One region of the Mesorhizobium sp. BHbdii genome, then DNA from elsewhere that is predicted to be linked to it. Evidence: riboswitches for the same ligand, from Rfam matches in the RefSeq annotation. Region 1 holds a riboswitch; each other region holds the start of a gene.

Region 1 (7,746 bases):
TGCCTTACTATCACGACTTCGGTTCCAAATCGCATTCGCCGCTGATCGATCTCGCCGAGAAGCTTGTGCAGATGGCGCCAGTGTCGATGAGCAAGGCGTATTTCACCAATTCCGGCTCCGAGGCCAATGATACGGCCATGAAGATGATCTGGTACCGGTCCAATGCCCTCGGCCAGCCGGCACGCAAGAAGATCATCAGCCGCAATCGCGGCTATCACGGCGTCACCATTGCCGCGGCAAGCCTGACCGGCCTGCCCAACAACCACATTTCCTTCGACCTGCCGATCGCCAATGTGCTGCACACGTCGACGCCGCACCATTGGCGCGAAGCGCTGCCAGGCGAGAGCGAAGAGCAGTTTTCGAGCCGGCTTGCCGACGACTTGGAAAAGCTGATCCTGGCCGAGGGCCCGGAAACCATCGCCGCCTTCTTCGGCGAACCGATCATGGGCGCCGGCGGCGTCATCGTTCCGCCGGCCGGCTACTGGGAGAAGATCCAGGCGGTGCTGTCGAAATACGACATCCTGCTCGTTGCCGACGAAGTCATCTGCGGCTTTGGTCGAACCGGCGAAATGTTCGGCTCGCAGACCTTCGGTATCAGGCCCGACATCATGGTGCTGTCGAAACAGATCTCTTCATCCTACCTGCCGATCTCGGCCCTGCTGATCAACGAAAAAGTTTTCGAGCCGATTGCCGACGAAAGCAATCGGATCGGCACCTTCGGCCACGGCTTCACCGGCGGCGGCCATCCCGTAGCGGCCGCGGTCGCGTTGGAGAACCTGAAGCTGATCGAGGAACGCGATCTCGTCGGCAATGCGCGCACGGTCGGCGCGCATATGCAGAAGTGCCTGCGCAAGTTCGCTTCGCACCCGCTTGTCGGCGAAGTGCGCGGCGTCGGCCTGATCGCGGCGGTCGAACTGGTCGGCGACAAGGCGGACAAGACGCCGTGGGAGACGGCCGGCGCGCTGGGCGGGCTCGTCAACGGTTTCATGCAGCAGAACGGCGTGATCTCGCGCAACATGGGCGACGCGCTGGCCTTCTGCCCGCCGCTGATCATCACCGAACCCCAGGTCGATCAGGTGGTCGACGCGTTTGAAAGATCGCTCGAAGCCGCGGTCAAGCAGGTCGGATCACAGAGCTGATCAGGTCATCCGAAGGGAGAGGCTGAACGGGCGTTGGTGGCTGGCGAAAGCCAAAGCGGGATCCGATCTCCCCCGCAAGCGGGGGATCGGCAGCTTCGCCGGCGCCGCCAAGCTTGGCAATTGCTCTGAAGCGATTGCCTTGGAGCGATTGCCCTAGACCCATACTTGAACATCCTTTGCGCGGGTGCTACGTCGCTCATATCGACAGGGGCGCTCCGTATTGCCGGGGCTGAGATGGTGGGCGTCAAGCCTTCGGTCCCTCAAGCTGATCTGGGTAATGCCAGCGGAGCGAGGCGACCATGTTTTCAGGTGCACAGATTTCCCTGTATCCGATGTGCGACGATTTCGTCGGCGTCATCCTTAGGGCACTTTCGGCGATGGATCCCTATCGACCGAATTTCCGCATCGAGACCGACGACATCTCGACGCTGATCGTCGGCCCGCCCGAACAGCTTTTCCCGGCCATGCGCGATCTCTTCGCATCGGCGGCGGCAAGTGGCGTGCATTGCGTGTTGTCGGCAACGGTGTCGCGTGGCTGCCCTGGCGAGCCTGACGATCCGATCTGCACACCGCTTTCCGGCAGCAGCCACGAGCCGTCCCTGGCCGAGCGCATCGGCGCGGCGCGGGCGCATGTCGACGGTGCGAAAAAACTCGGACAAGAGGTCGCCGCGCAGTTCTCGCTCTATCCGCTCGGCGAGGGCCACCACATGGACGAGATCTACGGCTGCATCGACTTCCTCAAGGCCTCGGGGGTCTTTGACAGGTCGAAGAATTTCTGCACGAAGCTGAGGGGCGACGCTGGACCGGTGTTCGCGACGGTGTCGGAAGCTTTCCTTCGCTTCGGCGCGCCGCAAGGCCATGTCGCGCTCGACCTTACCGTGTCGGCGAACAGCCCGAGCCCTCGTTAGCCTTGGCTGTCAACAGGTTGCAGCGAGATCCGAGACGGCATCCGGAACGACCACCAGCTTGCCGACGAAATCCTTGGCAATGAAATCCGCCTGGGCGCGGTGGAAATCGGAGAGCTTGTAGACGCCGCCGACCAGCGGTCGGATCTTCTTGTCCTCGATGTAGCGCACGATACGGCGGAAATCGTGTCGTGTGCCCTGACTGGACCCGTGCAGCTGCAACTGCTTGAGATACATAGTGCGCAGATCGAGCTGCACGACCGGGCCGGCAATCGCGCCGGCCGTCGTGTAGCGACCTTCGGGCCTGAGGATGCGCAAGAGGTCGTTGAACATGGCGCCGCCGACCAGGTCAGCAACCACGTCGATCGGCCGGCCCTCGGTCGCTGCGTTCACGGCGGCGGGCAGGTCGGCGATGCCACGAGTGATCACCGCTTCGGCCCCGATGTCGAGCACCGCCTGTTCCTTGCCCTTGCCGACGACGGCATAGGGGATGGCGCCGCGCGCCCGCGCCAGCTGCACGATGCCGGAGCCGACGCCGCCAGAAGCGCCAGTGACCAGCACACGCTCGCCAGCTCTTAGTGCGGCACGTTCCAGCATCTGTTCGCCCGTGAGATAGGCGCAGCAGAAGGTGGCAAGTTCGACATCGGTCATTTCGGTATCGACGACATGGGCGTTCTCGGCTGGCACAGCCTGGTATTCGGCATAGCCGCCGTCACGGCCGTGGCCCATGTAGTCGATGTCGGCGAGGGAATCGTCGTCGCGGTTGTAGATCGAGAAATCGACCATCACCCGCTCGCCGATACGGTCCGGCGAGACGCCATCGCCGAGGGCGACGATGTGGCCGACCGTGTCTGTGCCCTGGATGCGCGGGAAAGTCAGCGTGTTGCCTTGGCGGCGCCAAGTCGATACCGCGGCAGCATCTTCCTCCGTGCCATAGGCGCCCTGACGCACCCAGACATCGGTGTTGTTCATGCCGCAAGCGGTGACCTTGACCAGCACTTCACCTGGGGCGGGCGAGGGCACTTTCACGTCGGTGCGGTAGACGAGCTTTTCCGGCCCGCCGTGACCGGTCAGCTGCACGGCGGCCATGGTGGCGGGGAGGGTTTTGGTCATGGCGTCCATGTCGATCTTCAGATGTTTGCAAACACGCTTTTCACCGCATCGGCCGTCTTCGAGACGATGATGTCGGCCTCTTCGCGGGTGAGGCAGAGCGGCGGCGCAAAGCCGAGAATGTCGCCCTGCGGCATGGCGCGGCCGATGACACCGCTTGCGGCGAGGGCGGTTGCGACCTGCGGCCCGATCTTTTGCGATGCATCGAAGAACACGCGATCATTTCTGTCGGCGACGAACTCGATTGCCGCCAGCATGCCGTCGCCGCGCACCTCGCCGACGTTTTTGTGGCCGCCGACGGCTTTCGCCAGTTCGGCACGGAAATAGGCGCCTGTCTCGGCGGCGTTGGTCACCAGGTCCATCTCGTCGATCAGTTCGAGGTTGGCGACACCGGCGGCAACGCAGATCGGATGCGCTGAATAGGTCCAGCCATGGCCGAGCGAGCCGAGCTTGTCGGAACCCTGCACCAGCACCTGCCAGACCTTGTCCGAGACGATGACGCCCGACAGCGGCGCATAGGCCGAGGTCAGGCCCTTGGCGATGGTGATCAGGTCGGGCTTGATGCCGTAATGGTCGGAGCCGAACATGGTGCCCAGCCGGCCGAAGCCGGTGACCACTTCGTCGGCGACCAGCAGCACGTCGTATTTCTTCAGCACCGCCTGGATCTTTTCCCAATAGAGGGCGGGCGGCGGCACAATGCCGCCGGTGCCGAGGATCGGCTCGCCGATGAAGGCGGCAACCGTGTCCGGGCCTTCAGCCAGGATCATCTCTTCGAGCTTGTCGGCGCAGTATTGGGAAAACTGCTCCTCGCTCAGCGAGCGGTCGGTACGGCGGAAATAATAGGGCGCCTCGGTGTGCAGGATCGGCGCACGCGGCAGGTCGAAGGCGTTGTGGAACAGGTCGAGCCCAGTCAGCGATCCGGTCATGACGCCGGAGCCGTGATAGCCGCGCCAGCGCGAGATGATCTTCTTCTTCTCCGGCCTGCCGAGCACGTTGTTGTAGTACCAGATCAGCTTGATGTTGGTTTCGTTGGCGTCGGAACCGGAGAGGCCGAAATAGACCCTCGACATGCCTTGCGGGGCGCGGTCGATGATCATCTTGGACAGCGTGATCGACGCCTCGGTGCCGTGGCCGACATAGGCGTGGTAATAGGCGAGGTTCTTGGCTTGCGCGGCGATGGCGTCGGCGATCTTCTGCCGGCCATAGCCGACATTGACGCAATAGAGGCCGGCGAAGGCATCGATGCTCTTGCGGCCATTATTGTCCCAGATGGTGACGCCTTCGCCGCCGGCGATCACGCGGGTCGGGCTCTCGCCGCGCGCGTGGGTACCCATATGGGTCGAGGGATGGAAGAAGTGGTCGCGGTCCCAGGCGGCGAGTTCGTTGGACTGGTCGAGCATCTTTTTTACTCCTGAGGAAAAGTGTCGGGCGCGGCTTACGCGACGTCCAGGCAGAGATATTTGAGATCGGTAAAGGCTTCGAGCCCGTGGTGCGAGCCCTCGCGGCCGATGCCGGACTGTTTGACGCCGCCGAAGGGAATCGGCGCGCCCGTGATCTTCACGCGGTTGATGGCGACCATGCCATAGTCGAGCGCGCGGCCCATGCGCAATTGGCGGCCGCCGTTCTCGGTGACGACATAGGCGACGAGCCCGTATTCGGTGGCGTTGGCGCGGGCGATGACCTCATCCTCGCTGTCGAAGGGCGTCACCGCGGCCACCGGACCAAAAGTTTCCTCGCGCATGATCAGCGCGTCGTCGGTGACATCGGCGAGCAGGGTCGGGCGGTAGAACAGCGGTCCTGCAGAATCGCGTTTGCCGCCGGTGAGGCAGCGTGCGCCATGGGCGAGCGCATCGGCGACCTGCTCCTCGACCTTCTTGACCCCGCGCTCATGCATCAAGGGCCCGATGTCGGTGTCATCAGCCAGGCCATTGCCGGTCCGCAGCGTCTCGATGCGCCTGGCGAAGGCGGCGCAGAAACGATCGTAGATCGGGCGCTGGACATAGATGCGGTTGGCGGCGAGGCAATCCTGGCCGGAAGTGGCGAATTTCGCATCGACGGCTATGGTCACAGCCTTGTCGAGATCGGCGTCGGCGAAGACGATCAGCGGCGCGTGGCCGCCAAGCTCCATCACCAGCCGCTTCATCGTCGGCGCACTTTGCGCGGCGATCAGCCTGCCGATCTCCGTCGAGCCCGTGAAGCTTATGGCCCGGACGCGAGCGTCTTCGCACATCCGCCCAACGATGGTCGAAGCCTTGCCGGTGAGAACGTTGAAGACGCCTGCCGGCAGGCCGGCGCGTTCGCCGAGCTCGGCAAGCGCCAGTGCCGACAGCGGCGTTTCCGACGAAGGGTGCGCGACGATGGAGCAGCCGGCGGCAAGGGCGGCCGCCGCCTTGCGGGTCAGCATGGCCGCGGGAAAATTCCACGGGGTGACAACGCCGACGACGCCGAGCGGCTCGCGCCGCACCATCATCTCGGCGTTTGGCAAGTGGCTGGTGACGCTTTCGGCGTTGAGGCGTTTTGCCTCCTCGGCATACCACTCGACGAAGGAGGCGGCGTAGTCGATCTCGCCAAGCGCTTCCCTAAGCGGCTTGCCCTGTTCGAGCGTCATCAACAGCGCCAGATCATCCTTGGCAGCGATGATCAGATCGAACCATTTTCGCAGAATTCTCGCGCGTTCCTGTGGGAGAGCCGCGCGCCAGGCGGGAAAGGCGCGGGAGGCCGCGTCGATCGCCTTGCTCGTCTGCCTGCTATCGAGCGCGGCAACCCAGGCAACGGCGGTGCCTGTGGCAGGATCGGTCACCTCGAAGCTCTCGGCGGCTTCACTCGCAGTCCAGTGGCCGTCGACATAGGCGAGTTCGCGCAGCAGGCGGCGATCGGCTAGACGGTCAAGCGCTTCGTGGCGTTGTGGGCGGGCAAAATGCGCGGACATGTTCGAGGTCTCCCGGTTCGGAGTGATATGGGAAGACTATCCGCGTGCAGCAGACAGAGAGGCTGTCTGGGCGCCCGTCCGTAGAGAGATTGTCTCTATTGCATCGCTCGGGCAGACGATCTCTCTAGGGTCAGGACGCCGGCAACAAATCCGCTACCGGCAAGGCCATCTCCTCCTTCACCGTCTTGGTGACGATGTAGGTAAAATAGCGGTCGATGCCGATCTCGCGTTCGAGCAGGACGTCGACCAGCCGCTGGTAGGCGTCGATGTCGCGCGCCATCACTTTCAGCAGATAGTCGACGCCGCCGCCCACCGACCAGCAGGCGACGATTTCGGGGACGTCGCGGATGACGCGCTCGAAGCGGTCGAAATCGGCCTGGCGGTGGCTGGCCAGCGTCACCTCCATCAGTACTGTGGCGACCGGCGCGACGGCGCGCATCGCAACTTTGGCGTGATAGCCGGCGACGATGCCGGCCTTTTCGAGCTTGCGCAGCCGCATCCAGCACGGCGTCGGCGACAGGCCCACCTTGTCGGCGAGCGCCAGCTTGGTGATGCGCCCGTCGCGTTGGACCACGTCGAGGATTTTGAGGTCGATCTGATCGAGTTTCAATGCGGCCATGAGCGTCTGCTTTTTTTCTTGCCCGACACCATGACGGCGCATTATTTCGATTGTCAATTGCACTGATTTCGATCTCTAATATGTCATGACATTATGGCGTCCAGATCCCGCGCTCATCAGGCGGCCGGCCTATCAATCGCTCGCCGACCAGTTCGCGCGCGCGATCCATGATGGGCGGCTGGCCAACGGCGCGCGGCTGCCGACGCATCGCCGGCTGGCCGACGAATTGAAGCTTTCGGTGCAGACGGTCAGTCGCGCCTACGAGGAACTGATCCGCCGGGGCCTGGTCTCCGGCGAGATCGGCCGCGGCAGCTTCGTGCTGACGCAGCGCCGCGAGCCCGAGCCGCCCTACCTGCCGGAGCGTCTTGGCGAGGTCATCGACCTCTCCATCCTGAAGCCGGTTTGCGAGCCGATGCATCTGGAGCGGCTGAAACAGGCGCTGGGCTGGCTTGCCGAGAACCTGCCGTCGAGTTCGGCGCTGTCGTTCCGGCCGAACATGGTGTTCCCGCGCCACCGCGCGGTGGCGGTCGAATGGCTGCGGCTGTGCGGTCTCGATGTATCCGCGCAGAATGTCAGCCTGACCAACGGCGCCACGGCCGGCATGACGGTGGCACTGATGAGCGTGGCGCCGCCCGGTTCGACCGTCGCCACCGAGGCGATCGGCCACCATACGCTGATCCCGCTGGCGCGCTATCTCGGCTTCAACCTCGAGGGCCTGCCGATCGACGATAATGGCCTGATCCCGGAGGCGCTCGACGAGGCGTGCCAGCTTTCCGACATCCGCGCCGTATTCGTGCAGCCCTCGGTGATCAATCCGACCGCAACGCTTATGGGCGCCGCGCGGCGCGAGCAAATCGCCGCGGTGGCGCGCAGGCACGACATCGCCATCATCGAGAACGACGTGCTCGGCCCGCTGGTCGAGGGTCGTCCGCCGCCGGTCGCCGCCTTCGCGCCCGAGCGCACGCTCTACGTCACCTCCTTCACCAAGATCGTCGTGCCAGGCCTGCGCATTGGTTATCTCGCGGCGCCCGACCGCTATGTCGC
Region 2 (7,746 bases), on a different contig from region 1:
AATGAGGCCGGGTCGCGCTCGTAATAGGCCGGGTCGGCGATGTTGTTCTCCAGCCGTGAGATCGAGGCGTTCACCGCCTCGATCTTCTTCGGCAGTGATTCCAGCGCGAATTTCTGCTTGAACGACAGTTTCTTTGCTGGACCCTTCGGCGCAGCTGCTTCGGTCCTGCCTGCCGCCGCCACTTCGCTGGTCTCCGCCTTTGGCGGCCGTGCCTTGCGATCGTCCAGTCTGGTGCCGCCGCGCTGCGCCAGCATGTCGGAATAGCCGCCGGCATATTCGATCCAGCGGCCGCCGCCGTCCGGCGCGATCAGGCTGGTCACCGTGCGATCGAGGAAATCGCGGTCGTGGCTGACCAGGATGACGGTACCGGCAAAACCGGCGACCAGTTCCTGAAGCAGTTCCAGTGTCTCCATGTCGAGATCGTTGGTCGGCTCGTCGAGCACCAGCAGGTTTGCCGGCCGCGCCAGCACGCGGGCGAGCAGCAGCCGCGCCCGCTCGCCGCCCGAAAGCTCGCGCACCGGCGTGCGCGCCTGTTCCGGCTTGAACAGGAAATCCTTCATATAGGAGACGACGTGGCGCTGCTCGCCATTGATGACAAGGTTCTCGCCGCGCCCGTCGGTGAGGTATTGCGCCAGTGTTTCGGCCGGGTCAACCGCCTCGCGCTTCTGGTCGAGCGTGGCGATCTCCAGATTGGTGCCGAGCCGCACCGAGCCTGAATCCGGCTTCAATTCGCCGGTCAGCATCTTCAGCAGCGTCGTCTTGCCGGCGCCGTTCGGGCCGACCAAGCCGACACGATCGCCGCGCTGGATGCGGGTCGAGAAGCCCTTGACCACGGTAAGATCGCCAAAGCTCTTCTCGATGTTCTTGGCCTCGATCACCAGCTTGCCGGATTCGGCGGCGTCGCTGGCCACCATGGTCGCCGCACCCTCGGCGCCGCGATGGCCACGAAAACGCTGGCGCAGGGTCTGCAGTTCGCCGAGCCGGCGCATGTTGCGCTTGCGCCTTGCCGTCACGCCGTAGCGCAACCAGTGCTCCTCGCGCACGATCTGGCGGCCAAGCTTGTGCTGCTCGCGCTCTTCTTCTTCCAGCACGTTGTCGCGCCATTCCTCGAAATGGCCAAAGCCCTTGTCGAGCCTGCGGGTCTGGCCGCGATCGAGCCAGACAGTGGCGCGTGACACGCGCTCGAGGAAACGGCGGTCGTGCGAGATGACGATCAGCGCCGAAGAGGTGCGGCCAAGCTCCTCCTCCAGCCACTCGATGACCGACAGGTCGAGATGGTTGGTCGGCTCATCAAGGAGGAGAATGTCGGGCTCCGGCGCCATGACGCGGGCAAGGGCAGCACGGCGCGCCTCGCCGCCGGAGAGATCGTTCGGCCGCTCGTCGCCGGACAGGCCGAGATGCTCCATCAGATAGGTGGCGCGGTAGGGATCGTCGGCGGGTCCGAGCCCCGCCTCGACGTAGGCGCGGACGCTGGCGAAATCATCCATGTCGGGCATTTGCGGCAGGTAGCGCACTGTCGCCGAAGGCTGGCGGAACACCTCGCCGTCCTGCGGCTCGATCAATCCCGCAGCGATCTTGAGCAACGTCGACTTGCCCGAGCCGTTGCGGCCGACCAAAGCGATCTTGTCGCCCGCCGACGCCGTCAGTTCCGCTCCGTCGAGCAGCGGCGTGCCACCGAAGGTCAGTTTTATCCCGTCGAGATTGAGAAGTGGCGGCGCCATGTCAGCTTTCGGTAAGGGGGAATGGGTGGGCGAGCAACAGCGCGCGGCCGCTGCCCAGCGCGATTTCAAGCCGGCCCTTGACCTCATTGGAAATGGTCAGCGACGAGCCGAACGCCATCTCGATATGGTTCAGCGGCCATTTGGCGCCGGTCACGCTCAGGCCGGAAAGGTCGGAAAAGCCGAGAATCGAAAACAGCGTGCCATCGGCGTAGTCGAAGCCGACCTTTCCGCGAAGCAAGGGGATGCCTTCCTGTGCGCCGCTGGTCAAAAGCACCTCCGTCCCTGCCTCGGCCAGTCGGACGCTGAGCGCCAGGTGCAAGAAGGCGTGGTCGGTCCGCTTGCCACCGAACGCGCCGGCAAGCACGAGGCTGGTCGCGCCGCGTTCGAGCGCGGCGGCGATAGCCAGTTCGCCGTCGGTCTTGTCCTTTTCTGCCGGAAACACCTGGCGGGGCACGGCGGCCAGCTCGTCCGGCAAATCCGCCGGCACCGAATCGAAGTCGCCGACCCAGAGTTCCGGCGTCAGGCTCAGCGTCCGGGCATGGCTCATGCCGGCGTCGGCGGCGATGACACGCGTGCCAGCGACCTGGCGGTCGAGCAGCGGCGTGCGGATAAGATCGCCGCCAAGCAGGATGGTGAATTTGCTCATATGCGTGGCCCTTACCAGCCCTGCTTGCGAAACGGAAGGCCGCGTTCCGGATGCCCGGCAAACTTCCGCTTGCGCCACACCTGGGCCGGGCCTATGTGTCGAAACGCTCTAACGGGGTGCTGGACGCGATCTTCGCGGACCAGCTGAGAGGCAACCATGCCAACCCGCTGAACCTGATCCGGTTTGTACCGGCGGAGGGATTAGACGTTTCGGACAGCCCGACGCCTCAATTCCTTTCAACGTGAACGAAGGAGGCGCCGATGCGCACGTTTTTATACACTCTTGTTTCGGCAATGCTGCTTGCGGCGGCCCTTCTCGCCGGCATCGGGCCGGCATCCGCGCAGGAAAAACTCACCGTCTATACCTATGAGAGCTTCACCGCCGACTGGGGTCCAGGCCCCGCGGTGAAGAAGGCCTTCGAGGCCGAATGCGGCTGTACTCTCGAATTCGTCGCGGTCGCCGACGGCGTCGCCCTGCTCAACCGCGTCAAGCTGGAAGGCGCCGCAACCAAGGCCGACATCGTGCTCGGCCTCGACACCAATCTGACGGCCGAAGCCAAGGCCACCGGCCTGTTTTCGCCGCATGGCGTCGTCATCGACGTCAATGTGCCGGGTGGCTGGAGCGACAATATTTTCGTGCCGTTCGACTATGGCTATTTCGCCGTCGTCTACGACACCGAAAAGCTAAAGACCCCGCCGAAGAGCCTGAAGGAATTGGTCGACGGCAATGCCGATGAGAAGATCGTTATCCAGGATCCGCGCACCTCGACGCCCGGTCTCGGCCTGCTGTTGTGGGTGAGGTCGGTCTATGGCGACAAGGCGCCGGAAGCCTGGGCCAAGCTTAAGGCAAAGGTGCTCACCGTGACGCCGGGCTGGAGCGAGGCCTATGGCCTGTTCACCAAGGGTGAGGCGCCGATGGTGCTGTCCTATACCACGTCGCCGGCCTATCACATGGTCGCCGAAAACACCGAACGCTATCAGGCGGCGTCCTTCGAGGAGGGCGAGTATCTGCAGATCGAGGTTGCCGGCATAACCACCACGGGTGCGAAGAACCCGTTGGCGAAACAGTTCTTGACTTTCATGACCGGGCCGAAATTCCAGGATGTCATCCCCGAGACCAACTGGATGTTTCCTGCCGGCAAAACTGACAAGCCGCTCAATCCGGCCTTCGACAAGCTCGTCAAGCCGACCAAGACTTTGCTGTTCAGCCCCGAAGAGGTCGCCGCCAACCGCAAGGCCTGGGTCGACGAATGGCTGTCGGTGATGAGCAAGTAGCTTGTGATTGAAAGATGATCACCTTACGGTGCCCCCCTCTGTCCTGCAGGACAGAGGGGCGTGGGCGGGAACTCGGCCTCAGCCATATTTTCTGCTTCGACGATCGTTGAACCAGGCAGGGCGGCATGCATACCGGATATCCTGCCGATCCCCGCGTCACCGCCGGCACCATCGCGCTTGCCGCTGTTGCGCTGCTGATCGGCGGAGCGTTCGCCGGGCTCATCCTTGAAGCTACGCGCAACCCGACCGGCGCCGCGTCGACTTTCGATTCCTACCTCTTCCGTGTCGCCCGTTTCACGCTGTGGCAGGCTTTGCTGTCGACACTGCTTTCCGTGGTGCCGGCGCTGTTCGTTGCGCGGGCGCTGTCGCGGCATCCGCGCTTCTTTGGTCGTGCCTTGATCCTGCAGCTCTTCGCCGTGCCGCTTGCGCTGCCGGCCATCGTCGCCGCACTCGGCATTCTGGCTCTCTATGGCCGTGCCGGCTATTTCGCCGGCGTGCTCACCGCGATTGGCGGTCAGGGCTGGCCGGGCATATACGGCCTGTCCGGCATCCTCGTAGCCCATGTCTTCTTCAATCTGCCGCTGGCGACGCGGCTGTTCCTCGAGGCGCTGGCGACGGTGCCGGCCGACCAGTGGCGGCTGGCGAGCCAGCTCGGCATGGGCGCCAGACCCGCATTCCGGTTGATCGAATGGCCGACGCTGCGTGCGGCACTGCCAGGGGTCGCCGGGCTTGTCTTCATGCTCTGCATCACATCCTTTACCATCGTGCTCACGCTGGGCGGTGGGCCGGGCGCGACGACACTGGAGGTCGCCATCTATCAGGCGCTGCGTTTCGATTTCGATCCTGCCCGCGCGGTCACGCTGACACTGCTGCAGATCGCGCTGACCTTCATCGTGGTGCTTGCATTGATGCGGCTTGGCGCCAACACCGTCGGCGACGCCAACCTGCCGGTGGCACCGCGCCGGTATCTTTCGGCTGGTACGGCCGAGACCGTGCTGAACGCAGCATTGATCGTTCTGGCATTGCTGTTCGTCGCCGGGCCGATGGCGGCCACGGTGACGTCAGGCCTTGGGGCCGATCTCGGCCGGCTGGCGGCCGAGCGCGCGGTGCGGCAGGCAACGCTGACCAGCGCCGTGCTCGCCTTGCTGGCGGCGCTGCTTTCAGTGGCGCTGTCGCTGTCGCTCGTCATGGCACGACGGGCGCTGGCCTTGAGGCGTCGCGTCGACGCCAAGACGCTGCTCGAATACGCCACCGATACCGGCGCCGGCTTCGTCCTCGTCGTGCCGCCCATCGTAATCGGCGCCGGCTGGTTCCTTCTCCTGCGTACTTTCAGCGATGTCTTTGCCATCGCCCCTGTCATGGTCGTCGCCGTCAACGCGGTGATGGCGATGCCGTTTGCCATCCGCGCCATTCGCCCCGGCTATGATGCGGCGAGCGAACGCCACGAACGGCTCTGTTTACTGCTTGGCATTTCGGGCTGGGACCGGTTCCGGCTGGTCGACTGGCCGTCGCTGCGGCGGCCGCTCGCCACCGGTTTCGCGTTCGCGATGGCTTTGTCGCTCGGCGATCTCGGCGTCATTGCCCTGTTCGGCAGCGACTCCCTGCAGACGCTGCCTTATCTCTTGCTGTCGCGCATGGGCAGCTACCGCACTATGGACGCGGCAGGCCTGGCATTGCTGCTCGGCCTGGTCTGTCTCGCGCTTGTCCTGGCCGCGGACTGGCTGGGACGGGGGGGAGAAAAATCATGACGCTCAACAGTGAAAGCGGTACGGCTGTGCGGCTGGAAAAGGTCTCGTTCAGCTATGGCGAAGCGCCGTTTTTATTCGATGTCGAGTTCGCCGCCTCGAAGATCACCGCCATCATGGGGTCGAGCGGTTCGGGAAAATCGACACTGCTCAATCTGGTGGCCGGCTTCGAGAGGCCGCGATCGGGCCGCGTGCTGATCGGCGGCGCCGATTTCGGCGCCAAACCGCCTTCGGCGCGGCCGGTGTCGATGGTGTTCCAGGAAAACAATCTCTTTGCCCATCTTTCGGTCGAACGAAATGTCGGCCTTGGCCGCTCGCCGTCGCTCAGGCTGACCGAGGCCGACCACGCTGCGGTCGCCGCGGCGCTCAAGCGCGTCGGCCTTGCCGGCAAGCAACAGCGCCTGCCGCGCGAACTCTCCGGTGGCGAGCGGCAACGCGTCGCGCTCGCCCGCGTCCTGGTGCGCGACCGGCCGGTGCTCTTGCTCGACGAACCGTTCGCCTCGCTCGGACCGGCCTTGCGCGACGACATGCTCGATCTGGTAGCCGACGTTCATGCAGAGCGGCGCATGACGGTGCTGTTCGTCACGCATCAGCCGGAGGACGCCCACCGTATCGGCAAGGACATGGTGTTCCTGGACAATGCCACAGTTGCCGCAACCGGGACTGTCGCCGATTTTTTCACCAAGGCTGGACCGGAAGCCTTCCGGCACTATATCGGTGCAGGTCCGTTTGGCGCGGGATCACGAGATGTTGCCCGGAAGCGGACATAATTTACGGCCAAACCGGCTTCAGGCGATGTGGTGCTTGCTTGCCATGGTCAAAGTAGTGTGGCTAGGTCCTCCGATACTGGTCCGGCATAGGTTGTGATTTGCCACTTCGGTGTCATGCGTGCTCGTGGGCGCGAAGGACGCTGTGGCAGTTGATTGTGCGTATGATCCTTTCTGAAAATCGATGCCCGATTTTCAGGGCCATGTGCTGAGACCCGAAAGGAAGCTGTTCTGCCGACCGGCACCGACAGAGTGAGAAGGAAACCACTGGCGCGCTTCCTCGCGCTGGCCGGCTTTGCCATGGCGCTGGCAAGCTGCCAGATGTTCACGCCTCCGGACGTGCAGGAATCCGGCTTCCAGCCTTCCAACAAACCGATCACGGTCGACAATGTCGCAGCCAACAGCAAGCTCGCCGAAATGGCGAAGGCGCAGCACCCGCGCATCCTCGCCACCTATGGCGGCGAGTATTCCGATCCCAAGCTCGAACGTATGGTCGCCAAGGTCGTCGGCAGCCTGACCGTGGTGTCCGCCAACCCGACCCAGACCTACCGCATCACCATCCTCAATTCGCCCAACGTCAATGCTTTCGCGCTGCCGGGCGGCTATCTCTACATCACGCGCGGCCTGTTGGCGCTGGCCAACGATTCGGCCGAGCTCGCCGCGGTCATCGCGCATGAGATGGGCCACGTCACTGCAAACCACGGCTTGCAGCGCCAGCAGCTCGAGGCTGAGGAGGGGTTTGCAACCAAGGTCGTCTCGGATGTGCTCGGCGACAGCCCGACCGCCAAGGCGGCACTGATCCGTGGCAAGCTGCGGCTTGCCCAGTTCTCGCGCAATCAGGAGCTTGAGGCTGACGGCATCGGCATCAAGTCGATCGGCGAGGCGGGCTTCGATCCCTTTGCCGCCGGCCGCTTCCTGCAGTCCATGTCGGCCTACACCGATTTCCGCTCTATCAGCGGCGCCACCGACGCCAGCCTCGACTTCCTGGCGACGCATCCCAACACGCCGCAACGCATCGATCTGGCGCAGCGTCATGCCCGCCAGTTCGGTGCGCCCGGCGTCGGCACGCGCGACCGCGACGCCTTCCTCGCCGGTATAGACGGCCTGCTCTACGGCGACACACCGGAAGAGGGCTATGTGCGTGGCGAAACCTTCCTGCATCCAGGGCTCGGCGTGTCGTTCTCGGTGCCCGATGGCTTCATCATCGACAACTCGGCCGCGGCGGTGACGGCAACCGGGCCAGGCGACATAGCGATCCGCTTCGACGGCGTTTCGATCGACAAGAGCCGCTCGCTGACCGACTACATCCGCAGCGGCTGGGTGGCCGGTCTCGACGAAAGCAGCGTGCGCCAGGAAACGATCAATGGCAACGAGGCGGCGACGGCGCATGCCAGCGCCGAGGGCTGGCAGTTCGACATCGCCGTGATCCGCGCCGGCGGTCAGGTCTACCGGCTGTTGACCGCGGCACCTTCCGCCAGCACCTCGCTGGATGCCTTGGCGCGCTCGGTCAGCGGCTCCTTCCGTATCTTGAGCGCAACCGAGAAAGCGGCGCTGAAGCCGCTGCATATCCGCGTTGTCACGGTGCGGCCCGGA
Region 3 (7,746 bases), on a different contig from region 1:
CCGCAACTCGGCCATATCGCGAGACGGCGCGACAACCAACGTTCCGTTGAAGCAAACGCTGCCCGGAAGTGCAGCCTCCCACCACTCCGCGGCGGGCAGGCCCAGCCGGATCACGTCTTCCTCGGCGCTCTCCCGCTCGCAATAGGGCGCGAGCATGCCGCCGGCGAGCCAAGACGCGCCACCGCCGATGGCGGGCTGTCGCTCGACGACAGTGACATCGGCGCCGCAACTGGCGAGTTCATGGGCGACGGCGAGACCGGCCACGCCCGCGCCTTTGACAAGCACGTGCATCGTCAGCCTTCCTGGACGCCGTCCAAGCGATGGAGTTCGCTATCCACGACCGGCACGTAGAGGTCGCCGCGGTCGCGGAACTTCTCCGCCATCGCGGCCATGCCCTCCTTCTGCGCCTCTGCCCGTATGTCGTGAGAGATGCGCATCGAGCAGAATTTCGGGCCGCACATGGAGCAGAAATGCGCAACCTTGTGCGCCTCCTTGGGCAGGGTCTCGTCGTGCATCGACCGCGCCGTCTCGGGATCGAGGGAGAGATTGAACTGGTCCTCCCAGCGGAATTCGAAACGCGCGCGCGAAAGCGCATCGTCGCGCACCTTCGCCGCGGGGTGGCCCTTGGCGAGGTCCGCCGCGTGGGCCGCGATCTTGTAGGTGATCACGCCCGTCTTGACGTCGTCGCGGTCGGGCAGGCCCAGATGCTCCTTGGGCGTCACGTAGCAGAGCATCGCCGTGCCGAACCAGCCGATCATCGCCGCCCCGATGGCCGAGGTGATGTGATCGTAGCCAGGCGCGATGTCGGTCGTCAGTGGTCCGAGCGTATAGAACGGCGCCTCGCCGCAGACCGCAAGCTGCTTGTCCATGTTCTCCTTGATCTTGTGCATGGGAACATGGCCGGGACCTTCGATCATCACCTGGCAGTCCTTCGCCCAGGCGATCCTGGTCAGTTCGCCAAGCGTCTCAAGCTCTGCGAACTGGGCGGCATCGTTGGCGTCTGCGATCGATCCGGGGCGCAGCCCATCGCCCAGCGAGAACGACACGTCATAGGCGCGACAGATGTCGCAGATTTCCTCGAAATGTTCGTAGAGGAAGCTTTCCCGGTGGTGTGCCAGGCACCACTTGGCCATGATCGAACCACCCCGGCTGACAATGCCGGTCACACGGTCCACGGTCAGAGGGATGTAGGCTAGCCGCACGCCGGCGTGGATGGTGAAATAGTCGACGCCCTGCTCGGCCTGCTCGACAAGTGTGTCGCGGAAGACCTCCCACGAGAGCTCCTCGGCGATGCCGCCCACCTTCTCCAGCGCCTGGTAGAGCGACACGGTGCCGATCGGCACCGGCGAATTGCGGATGATCCATTCGCGAATGTTGTGGATGTTGCGGCCGGTGGAAAGATCCATCACCGTATCGGCGCCCCAGCGGGTGGCCCACACCATCTTCTCCACCTCTTCGGCCATCGAAGAAGTCACCGCCGAGTTGCCGATATTGGCGTTGATCTTCGTCAGGAAATTGCGGCCGATTATCATCGGCTTCGATTTCGGGTGGTTGATGTTGGCCGGGAGGATGGCGCGGCCGCGCGCGATCTCGTCGCGCACGAACTCAGGCGTCACGTAATCGGGGATCACGGCGCCGAAACTCTCGCCATCGCGGGCGAGCTTCGTTTTCAGTTCCTCCCGGCCGAGATTCTCGCGGATGGCAACGAATTCCATCTCCGGCGTGATGATGCCCGCACGCGCATAGGCAAGCTGGGTGACCGCCTTGCCGCCCCTGGCCTTCAGCGGCCCGTTGAGCTCGGGAAACTGCGGCGTGAGCCGGTCGCCGGTGGCAAAGCCGTTGTCTTCCGCCTTGACGCTGCGTCCGTCGTAGCGCACCACGTCGCCGCGTGCCTCGATCCATCCCTCGCGCAGACGCGGCAGCCCCTTTTCGATGTTGATCGACGCGTCTGGGTCGGTGTAGCGACCGGAGGAATCGTAGACCGTGACCGGAGGCTCGCCGGCGCTCGGGTGCACGGCGATCTCGCGCATCGGCACGCGGATTTCAGGATGAATGGTACCGGGCCTGTACACCTTGCACGAGGCGGGCAGGGGACCAGTGGTGACCTGAGGTTTGGGGTCGTTCCGGGTATCCATGGTGAGCCTCCCTGCTCAGTGCAACGGAGACCCAGTCCACGCGGTGAGGAGGAAGTGAAGCTTCGCTTGCTGTCGGGTCATTGCCCGAATGCCGAAGCCGGGTGGCCGACCCGCGAAACCTCGCACCGTCCCTACGCCAGTATGAACTGGATCAGGTTCAACGGGTCACTGCGCACGATAGCAGTATCTCAGCCCCTTGCCGGGACTCCCCTGGTGAGGCACTCAAACTGAAGGAAGCGCGGCCGTCCTGTCAACTGCCGTTGAGCCAGAAGCACGCGAAGGCAACTTCAGACCAGGCGGGCCATTGCAACGAGAATTGGCGGGAATACGGGTCCCCGCAACAGATTGGTCCAGAAACAAGCGCAGCTGTTGATAACATTGAAAAGCAAGAAAAAGCGCCTCGACCAGCGCCGCCCCGAGACAGCCCGACCCTGCAGGCCCAACGCCACCACCAAGTGCCTCGCCAATAGGCCTCGCGCCGGCCGCCGTCAAAAGCAGTCTCGCCGAAGCGGCTTGATGCGTGAATCGAGGGCCCGGAGTGATGACCTGCGAACGCAACCCGACATCTGAGCCTCGATCCACATCGGGCGCTTTTGCAAGGATATCGCAGCAATGCGGCCAACGAGCGAAAGGATTAGCAAGTTGGCATCGGTCAGGACCTGTTATTTTGATCGCGCAACGTACCGCTCCCAAGGCCTACATGCCCGGCAGCGAGCACAGTCCTCCTGCCGGGCACCCGAGCGACCACATGCCGATTGCCGAGTTAGAAACCGACCACCAGCGCTCCGCCGGTGAGCCCGGCCCCGGCAGCCACCAGCAGAAGGTTCTCGCCAGGTTCAATTGATCTGGCACGATGGGCGACCGACAGCGACAGCGGGATCGTCGCGGCCGACGAATTGCCATACTCTGCGATCGTCTTGACGATGCGCTCGTCGGCGATGCCGAGTGCCTTTCCGACGGGGTCAAAAATACGGGCATTGGCCTGGTGCGGCACGAAGCGGGTGACGTCGTCGGCAGAGAGGCCGGCCGCCGCCAGCGCCTCTTCAGAACAGCGCCTCATCATGTCGACCGCCTTGACGAACACTTGGCGTCCGTCGGCGATGGTCATTCGTGTGTCACCGATGTCGATCTCTTCCGAGAAGGGACGGCTGCTGCCGCCGGCCGGGATCCGGATCAGGCCATAGCCTCCGCCGTCGGCGCTCAGGGACGCCCCGAGAATGCCGTGGGCCCGATCGCTGGACGGTACGAGCACCACCGCGCCTGCGGCATCGGCGAACAGCACCGCGCTTGCACGCTCGGCCGGGTTGATCCTACGGCTCAATATGTTGGCGGCAATCACGACGGCCGGTCGGTTGTGCAGGCGCACATACCCCTCGGCGAAGGTCAGCGCATAGATGAAGCCGCCGCAAGCGCCGGCGAGATCGACCGCGCCCGAGTTTTCGCAGCCGAGCCGGTGCGCCACCAGCGGCGCGCTCGGCGGCAGCAGATGGTCCGGCGTCGAAGTCGCAAGAAGGAGCAGGCCAAAGTCCTTGCGATCGATGCCGGCATCGTCCAGCGCCATCGCACCCGCTTTGGCCGCGAGGCCCGAAAGCGTGTCGCCGGGCTCCGCCCAGAAGCGCGAGCGGATGCCGGTGCGCTGCTCGATCCAGCCGGCATCCAGTCCGAGGCTTTGCTCGATCTCGGCATTCTCGACCTTTCGGCCCGGGACATGATGGCCAAACCCGACTAGGCGCGCCGTACGGTTCATTGGCCGTTGCCCGCCAGGTCGGCCGCTTCGTCGATCGCGTCGTAGAGGCGGTCGAGCTCGTCCGACGTCACGCAATAAGGCGGCATGACATAGATGACATTGCCGAGCGGCCTCACCAGCAATCCACGCTCGAGGAACAAGGCACGCAGCGTTGGGCCGATTTCGGCGAGATAGCCGGCACCCTCGACGCACAGGGCCAGCGCGGCGATGGTGCCTATGGCGCGCACATTCTCGAATCGCGGATCGTCGCGGAATCGCGCCAAGTTCTCGTCCTGCATCCGCGCCAGGGCGGCGAGCCGCTCCAGCACCGGTTCTTCCTGCCAGATGCCGACATTGGCGAGTGCGGCCGCGCAGGCGATCGGATTGGCCGTGTAGGAACTCGAATGGAAGAAGGTTTTTGTCCGGTCCCTCAAATAGTGCGCCTCAAAAATCGCATCGGTGGCAAGCGTCGCCGCGAGCGGCACCGCGCCGCCCGTCAGCCCCTTGGAGGTGCACAATATGTCCGGCGCGATTGCAGCCTGCTCGCAGGCAAACAGCGTGCCGGTGCGGCCCCAGCCGGTCATCACCTCGTCGGCGATGAACAGCGTTCCGGAACGCTCGGCGATCCCCTTCAGTTCGGCCAGCACTCGTGCCGGATAGATCAGCATGCCGCCGGCGCCCAGCACCAGTGGTTCGACAATCAAAGCGGCGGCGCTGCGATCGCGTGTCACGGCTTCAAATGCATCGAGGGTTTTCTGCTCCCGGCCCACGGCCGGAAAGGGGATGGTGTCGACCTCGAACAGCAGCGGCTCATAGGCGGCGTTGAAGACGCCGCGCGCCCCGACACTCATCGCCCCGATCGTGTCGCCGTGATAGCCGTGCTCCATCACGACGATGCGCGAGCGTAGCGTGCCGATGTTGCGGAAATACCCGAGAGCCATTTTCAGCGCGACCTCGACGCTGGTCGAACCGCTGTCTGAATAAAACACCCGGTCGAGGCCGGCCGGCGCCATCCCGACCAGGGCCGAGGCCAGTTGCTCGGCCGGCTCATGGGTGAGACCGGCGAAGATCAGCTGGTCGAGCGTCTCGGTGGCGTCGCGGATCGCCGCCATGATTTTCGGGTGGCGGTGGCCATGGGTGATCACCCACCAGGACGAGATCGCATCGAGGATGCGCTTGCCCTCGCGCGTCTCGAGCCAGGCGCCCTCGGTGCGCGCGATCGTCGTCGGCGGCGGTTCGATGGCGTGCTGGGTAAACGGGTGCCAGACGGCGGAGCGGCTCATGCGCAGACCTCATCGAACGCGGCCTTGTCGAAATGGGTGCTCATCGCCCGCCGCAGCGTTTCAGGCGTCAGCGGATCGAGCGGGGGCAGCCGGCCGAGCACGCGTACCTCGCCCATCGAAGCAATCGTGCATTCGGTGTCGGGCATCGCTTCGCCGATGAAGGCGACGCCGAGCACACGGATGTCGCGCCGGCGCAGCGCCTCGATCGACAGGAGCGTGTGGTTGATGGTGCCGAGCGCCGTGCGCGCGCACAGCACGACGGGAGCGCGCCAGTGGGTAAAGACATCGATGAACAGGGTCCTGCGGGTGAGCGGCACCATCAGACCGCCGGCGCCCTCGACAATCAGGGGTCCCGCGACTTCCGGCAGGGCGAGACGGTCGGGGTCGATTTCGGTTGCCTCGAGCTCGGCGGCGCGATGCGGCGACAGCGGCTTCAGCAGGCGCCAGGCCTCTGGAAGGATCCGCTCGTCGGGCAATTCGGCGAGGCGCGCGACCGTCTGACTGTCGGTCTCGCCGTCGAGCCCCGCCTGGATTGGTTTCCAGTAGCTGCCGCCCAAAAGGCCGGCGAGACCGGCGGCAAGCACGGTCTTGCCGATGCCGGTGTCGGTGCCGGTGATGACGAAGGTTCTACTCATCGTGTGATGCGCTGCAGTTCGGCCAGCGCCTCGACCAGATTGGCGATGTCGGCCGTTTCGATATTGAGCGTCAGCGAGATTCTGAGCCGCGCGGTGCCCTCCGGCACGGTCGGCGGCCGGATACCACGCACGTCGAAGCCGCGACCCTGCAGGGCCGCGGCAAACGCCATGACGCGATGATTGTCGCCGACAGGAAAGGGCAGGATCTGCGAGCCGCTCGGCGCAACACCGCAGCGCAGCTCGATCGCTTCGCCGGCAAAGGCGACATGTTCGGCCAGCCGTTTTCTGCGCTCGGGTTCGTCGCGAAGGATATCGAGCGCTTCCGCTGCCGCGACCGCCATCAACGGCGAGGGGGCGGTGGCATAGATAAAGGGGCGGCAGCGGTTGACGAGATAGTCGCGGAGCACCGTCGGTCCGGTCACCAAAGCGCCGGAGCCACCCAGCGCCTTGCCGCAGGTGTGGAGCGAAACGACATTGTCGCGGCCCTCGAAATCATGGCCGAGGCCGCGCCCGTTCGGGCCATACACGCCTGTCGCGTGGGCCTCGTCGACGAAGAGAAACGCGTCATGGCGATCGGCCACCGCGATCAGGTCGGTCAGCGGCGCCTTGTCGCCATCCATGGAATAAAGGCTTTCGACCACGATCCAGGGGCGGCCAGTGCCGCCGGTCGCGCGCCAGGCATGGATGGCGTCGTTTACCGCGTCGGCATCGTTGTGCGCGACCAACCTTACCTCGGCGCGGCCGGCCCGGGCGCCCTCATGCGCGCTGGCATGGACGAGTTCGTCGAGCACGATCAGGTCGCCCTTTTGCGGCAGGGTGGTCAGCACCGCGGTATTGGCGACATAACCGCTCCCGAAATACAGCGCCCGCTCGGCGCCGAAGAAGTGGGCGGCCTTCGCCTCGAGCGCCTCGTGCTCAGGCGTGTTGCCGCGCAGCAGCCGCGAACCGGTCGCCCCGACGTGCGTGCCGGCGGCGATCGCCATCGCCACCGCATCCGCCAGCCGTTTCGAGCGGGCGAGCCCAAGATAGTCGTTCGAGGCAAAATCGATCCCCTCGGGCCCGGTCAGATGGCGCAACCGATGCCTGCGGGTGAGCCCGGCAAGGCTCGCCGCATAGCGGTCGAGCGGCCGCTCGCCGATCGTGCCATAACCGGTCATTGGGCTTCGCGTTCCGTGGGCTTGATGCCAAGGCGCCTGAAGAGAGCGCCGTCCTTGTCCTCGCCGGGATTGTCGGCCGTGAGCAGCGTATCGCCGACGAAGATCGAATTGGCGCCGGCGAAGAAGCACAGCGCCTGGAGTTCGTCGCTCATCGCGGTGCGGCCGGCCGAGAGGCGCACGTCGGACTGCGGCATGATCACCCGGGCGAGTGCGATCATGCGCACGAAGTCGATCGGATCGACCGGCTCGGCATGTTCGAGCGGCGTGCCCGGGATCGGGATCAGCATGTTGATCGGCACGCTTTCCGGCGGCTCGGGCAGGTTGGCGAGGGTCACCAGTATGTCGATCCGGTCGGCCTTGTCCTCGCCCATGCCGACAATGCCGCCGCAGCAGACCTTTATCCCGGCCTCGCGGACATTTTCGAGGGTTTCCAGCCGGTCGGCGAAGCTGCGGGTGGTGATGATTTCGCCGTAGTGGCGCTCGGAGGTGTCGATGTTGTGGTTGTAGTAGTCGAGGCCCGCCGCCTTCAGCCGCGCGGCTTGTTGGGGTTCGAGCATGCCGAGCGTCATGCAGGTTTCCATGCCGAGCGCTCTTACCCCCTCGACCATGGCGATGACCTCCTCCATGTCGCGCTCCTTGGGGCTGCGCCAGGCCGCGCCCATGCAATAGCGCGTGGCGCCGGCGTCACGCGCCTTCCTCGCCTCGGCGATGACGCGCTCGACCTCCATCAGTTTTGAGGCCTTGAGCCCCGACGCATGGTGCGCGGACTGGCTGCAATAGCCGCAATCCTCTGGACAGCCGCCGGTCTTG

Evidence for each region. Region 1 has a riboswitch for thiamine pyrophosphate ahead of ACWTU8_RS03000 (YkoF family thiamine/hydroxymethylpyrimidine-binding protein). Riboswitches for the same ligand answer to the same signal wherever they lie in the genome.
Region 2: linked by a shared signal. The riboswitch ahead of thiB (thiamine ABC transporter substrate binding subunit) and the one ahead of ACWTU8_RS03000 (YkoF family thiamine/hydroxymethylpyrimidine-binding protein) in region 1 are both predicted to bind thiamine pyrophosphate.
Region 3: linked by a shared signal. The riboswitch ahead of thiC (phosphomethylpyrimidine synthase ThiC) and the one ahead of ACWTU8_RS03000 (YkoF family thiamine/hydroxymethylpyrimidine-binding protein) in region 1 are both predicted to bind thiamine pyrophosphate.

What each region holds. Positions count from the first base shown of each region.
Region 1 covers NZ_JBSPKX010000001.1:631,980-639,725, forward strand. The annotation lists gene ACWTU8_RS02995 (aspartate aminotransferase family protein) at 1-1,139, shown strand, start outside; TPP riboswitch at 1,336-1,448, shown strand; gene ACWTU8_RS03000 (YkoF family thiamine/hydroxymethylpyrimidine-binding protein) at 1,439-2,047, shown strand; gene ACWTU8_RS03005 (alcohol dehydrogenase family protein) at 2,057-3,166, opposite strand; gene ACWTU8_RS03010 (aminotransferase) at 3,175-4,554, opposite strand; gene ACWTU8_RS03015 (NAD-dependent succinate-semialdehyde dehydrogenase) at 4,590-6,083, opposite strand; gene ACWTU8_RS03020 (Lrp/AsnC family transcriptional regulator) at 6,214-6,693, opposite strand; gene ehuR (MocR-like ectoine utilization transcription factor EhuR) at 6,788-7,746, shown strand, end outside.
Region 2 covers NZ_JBSPKX010000005.1:278,235-285,980, reverse strand. The annotation lists gene ACWTU8_RS24905 (ABC-F family ATP-binding cassette domain-containing protein) at 1-1,721, opposite strand, end outside; gene ACWTU8_RS24900 (thiamine diphosphokinase) at 1,723-2,367, opposite strand; TPP riboswitch at 2,470-2,584, shown strand; gene thiB (thiamine ABC transporter substrate binding subunit) at 2,628-3,641, shown strand; gene thiP (thiamine/thiamine pyrophosphate ABC transporter permease) at 3,767-5,389, shown strand; gene thiQ (thiamine ABC transporter ATP-binding protein) at 5,386-6,156, shown strand; gene ACWTU8_RS24880 (M48 family metalloprotease) at 6,454-7,746, shown strand, end outside.
Region 3 covers NZ_JBSPKX010000013.1:37,194-44,939, reverse strand. The annotation lists partial or broken gene ACWTU8_RS30260 (FAD-dependent oxidoreductase) at 1-291, opposite strand, end outside; gene thiC (phosphomethylpyrimidine synthase ThiC) at 294-2,135, opposite strand; TPP riboswitch at 2,246-2,357, opposite strand; gene ACWTU8_RS30250 (beta-ketoacyl-ACP synthase III) at 2,899-3,882, opposite strand; gene ACWTU8_RS30245 (adenosylmethionine--8-amino-7-oxononanoate transaminase) at 3,879-5,144, opposite strand; gene bioD (dethiobiotin synthase) at 5,141-5,779, opposite strand; gene ACWTU8_RS30235 (8-amino-7-oxononanoate synthase) at 5,776-6,936, opposite strand; gene bioB (biotin synthase BioB) at 6,933-7,746, opposite strand, start outside.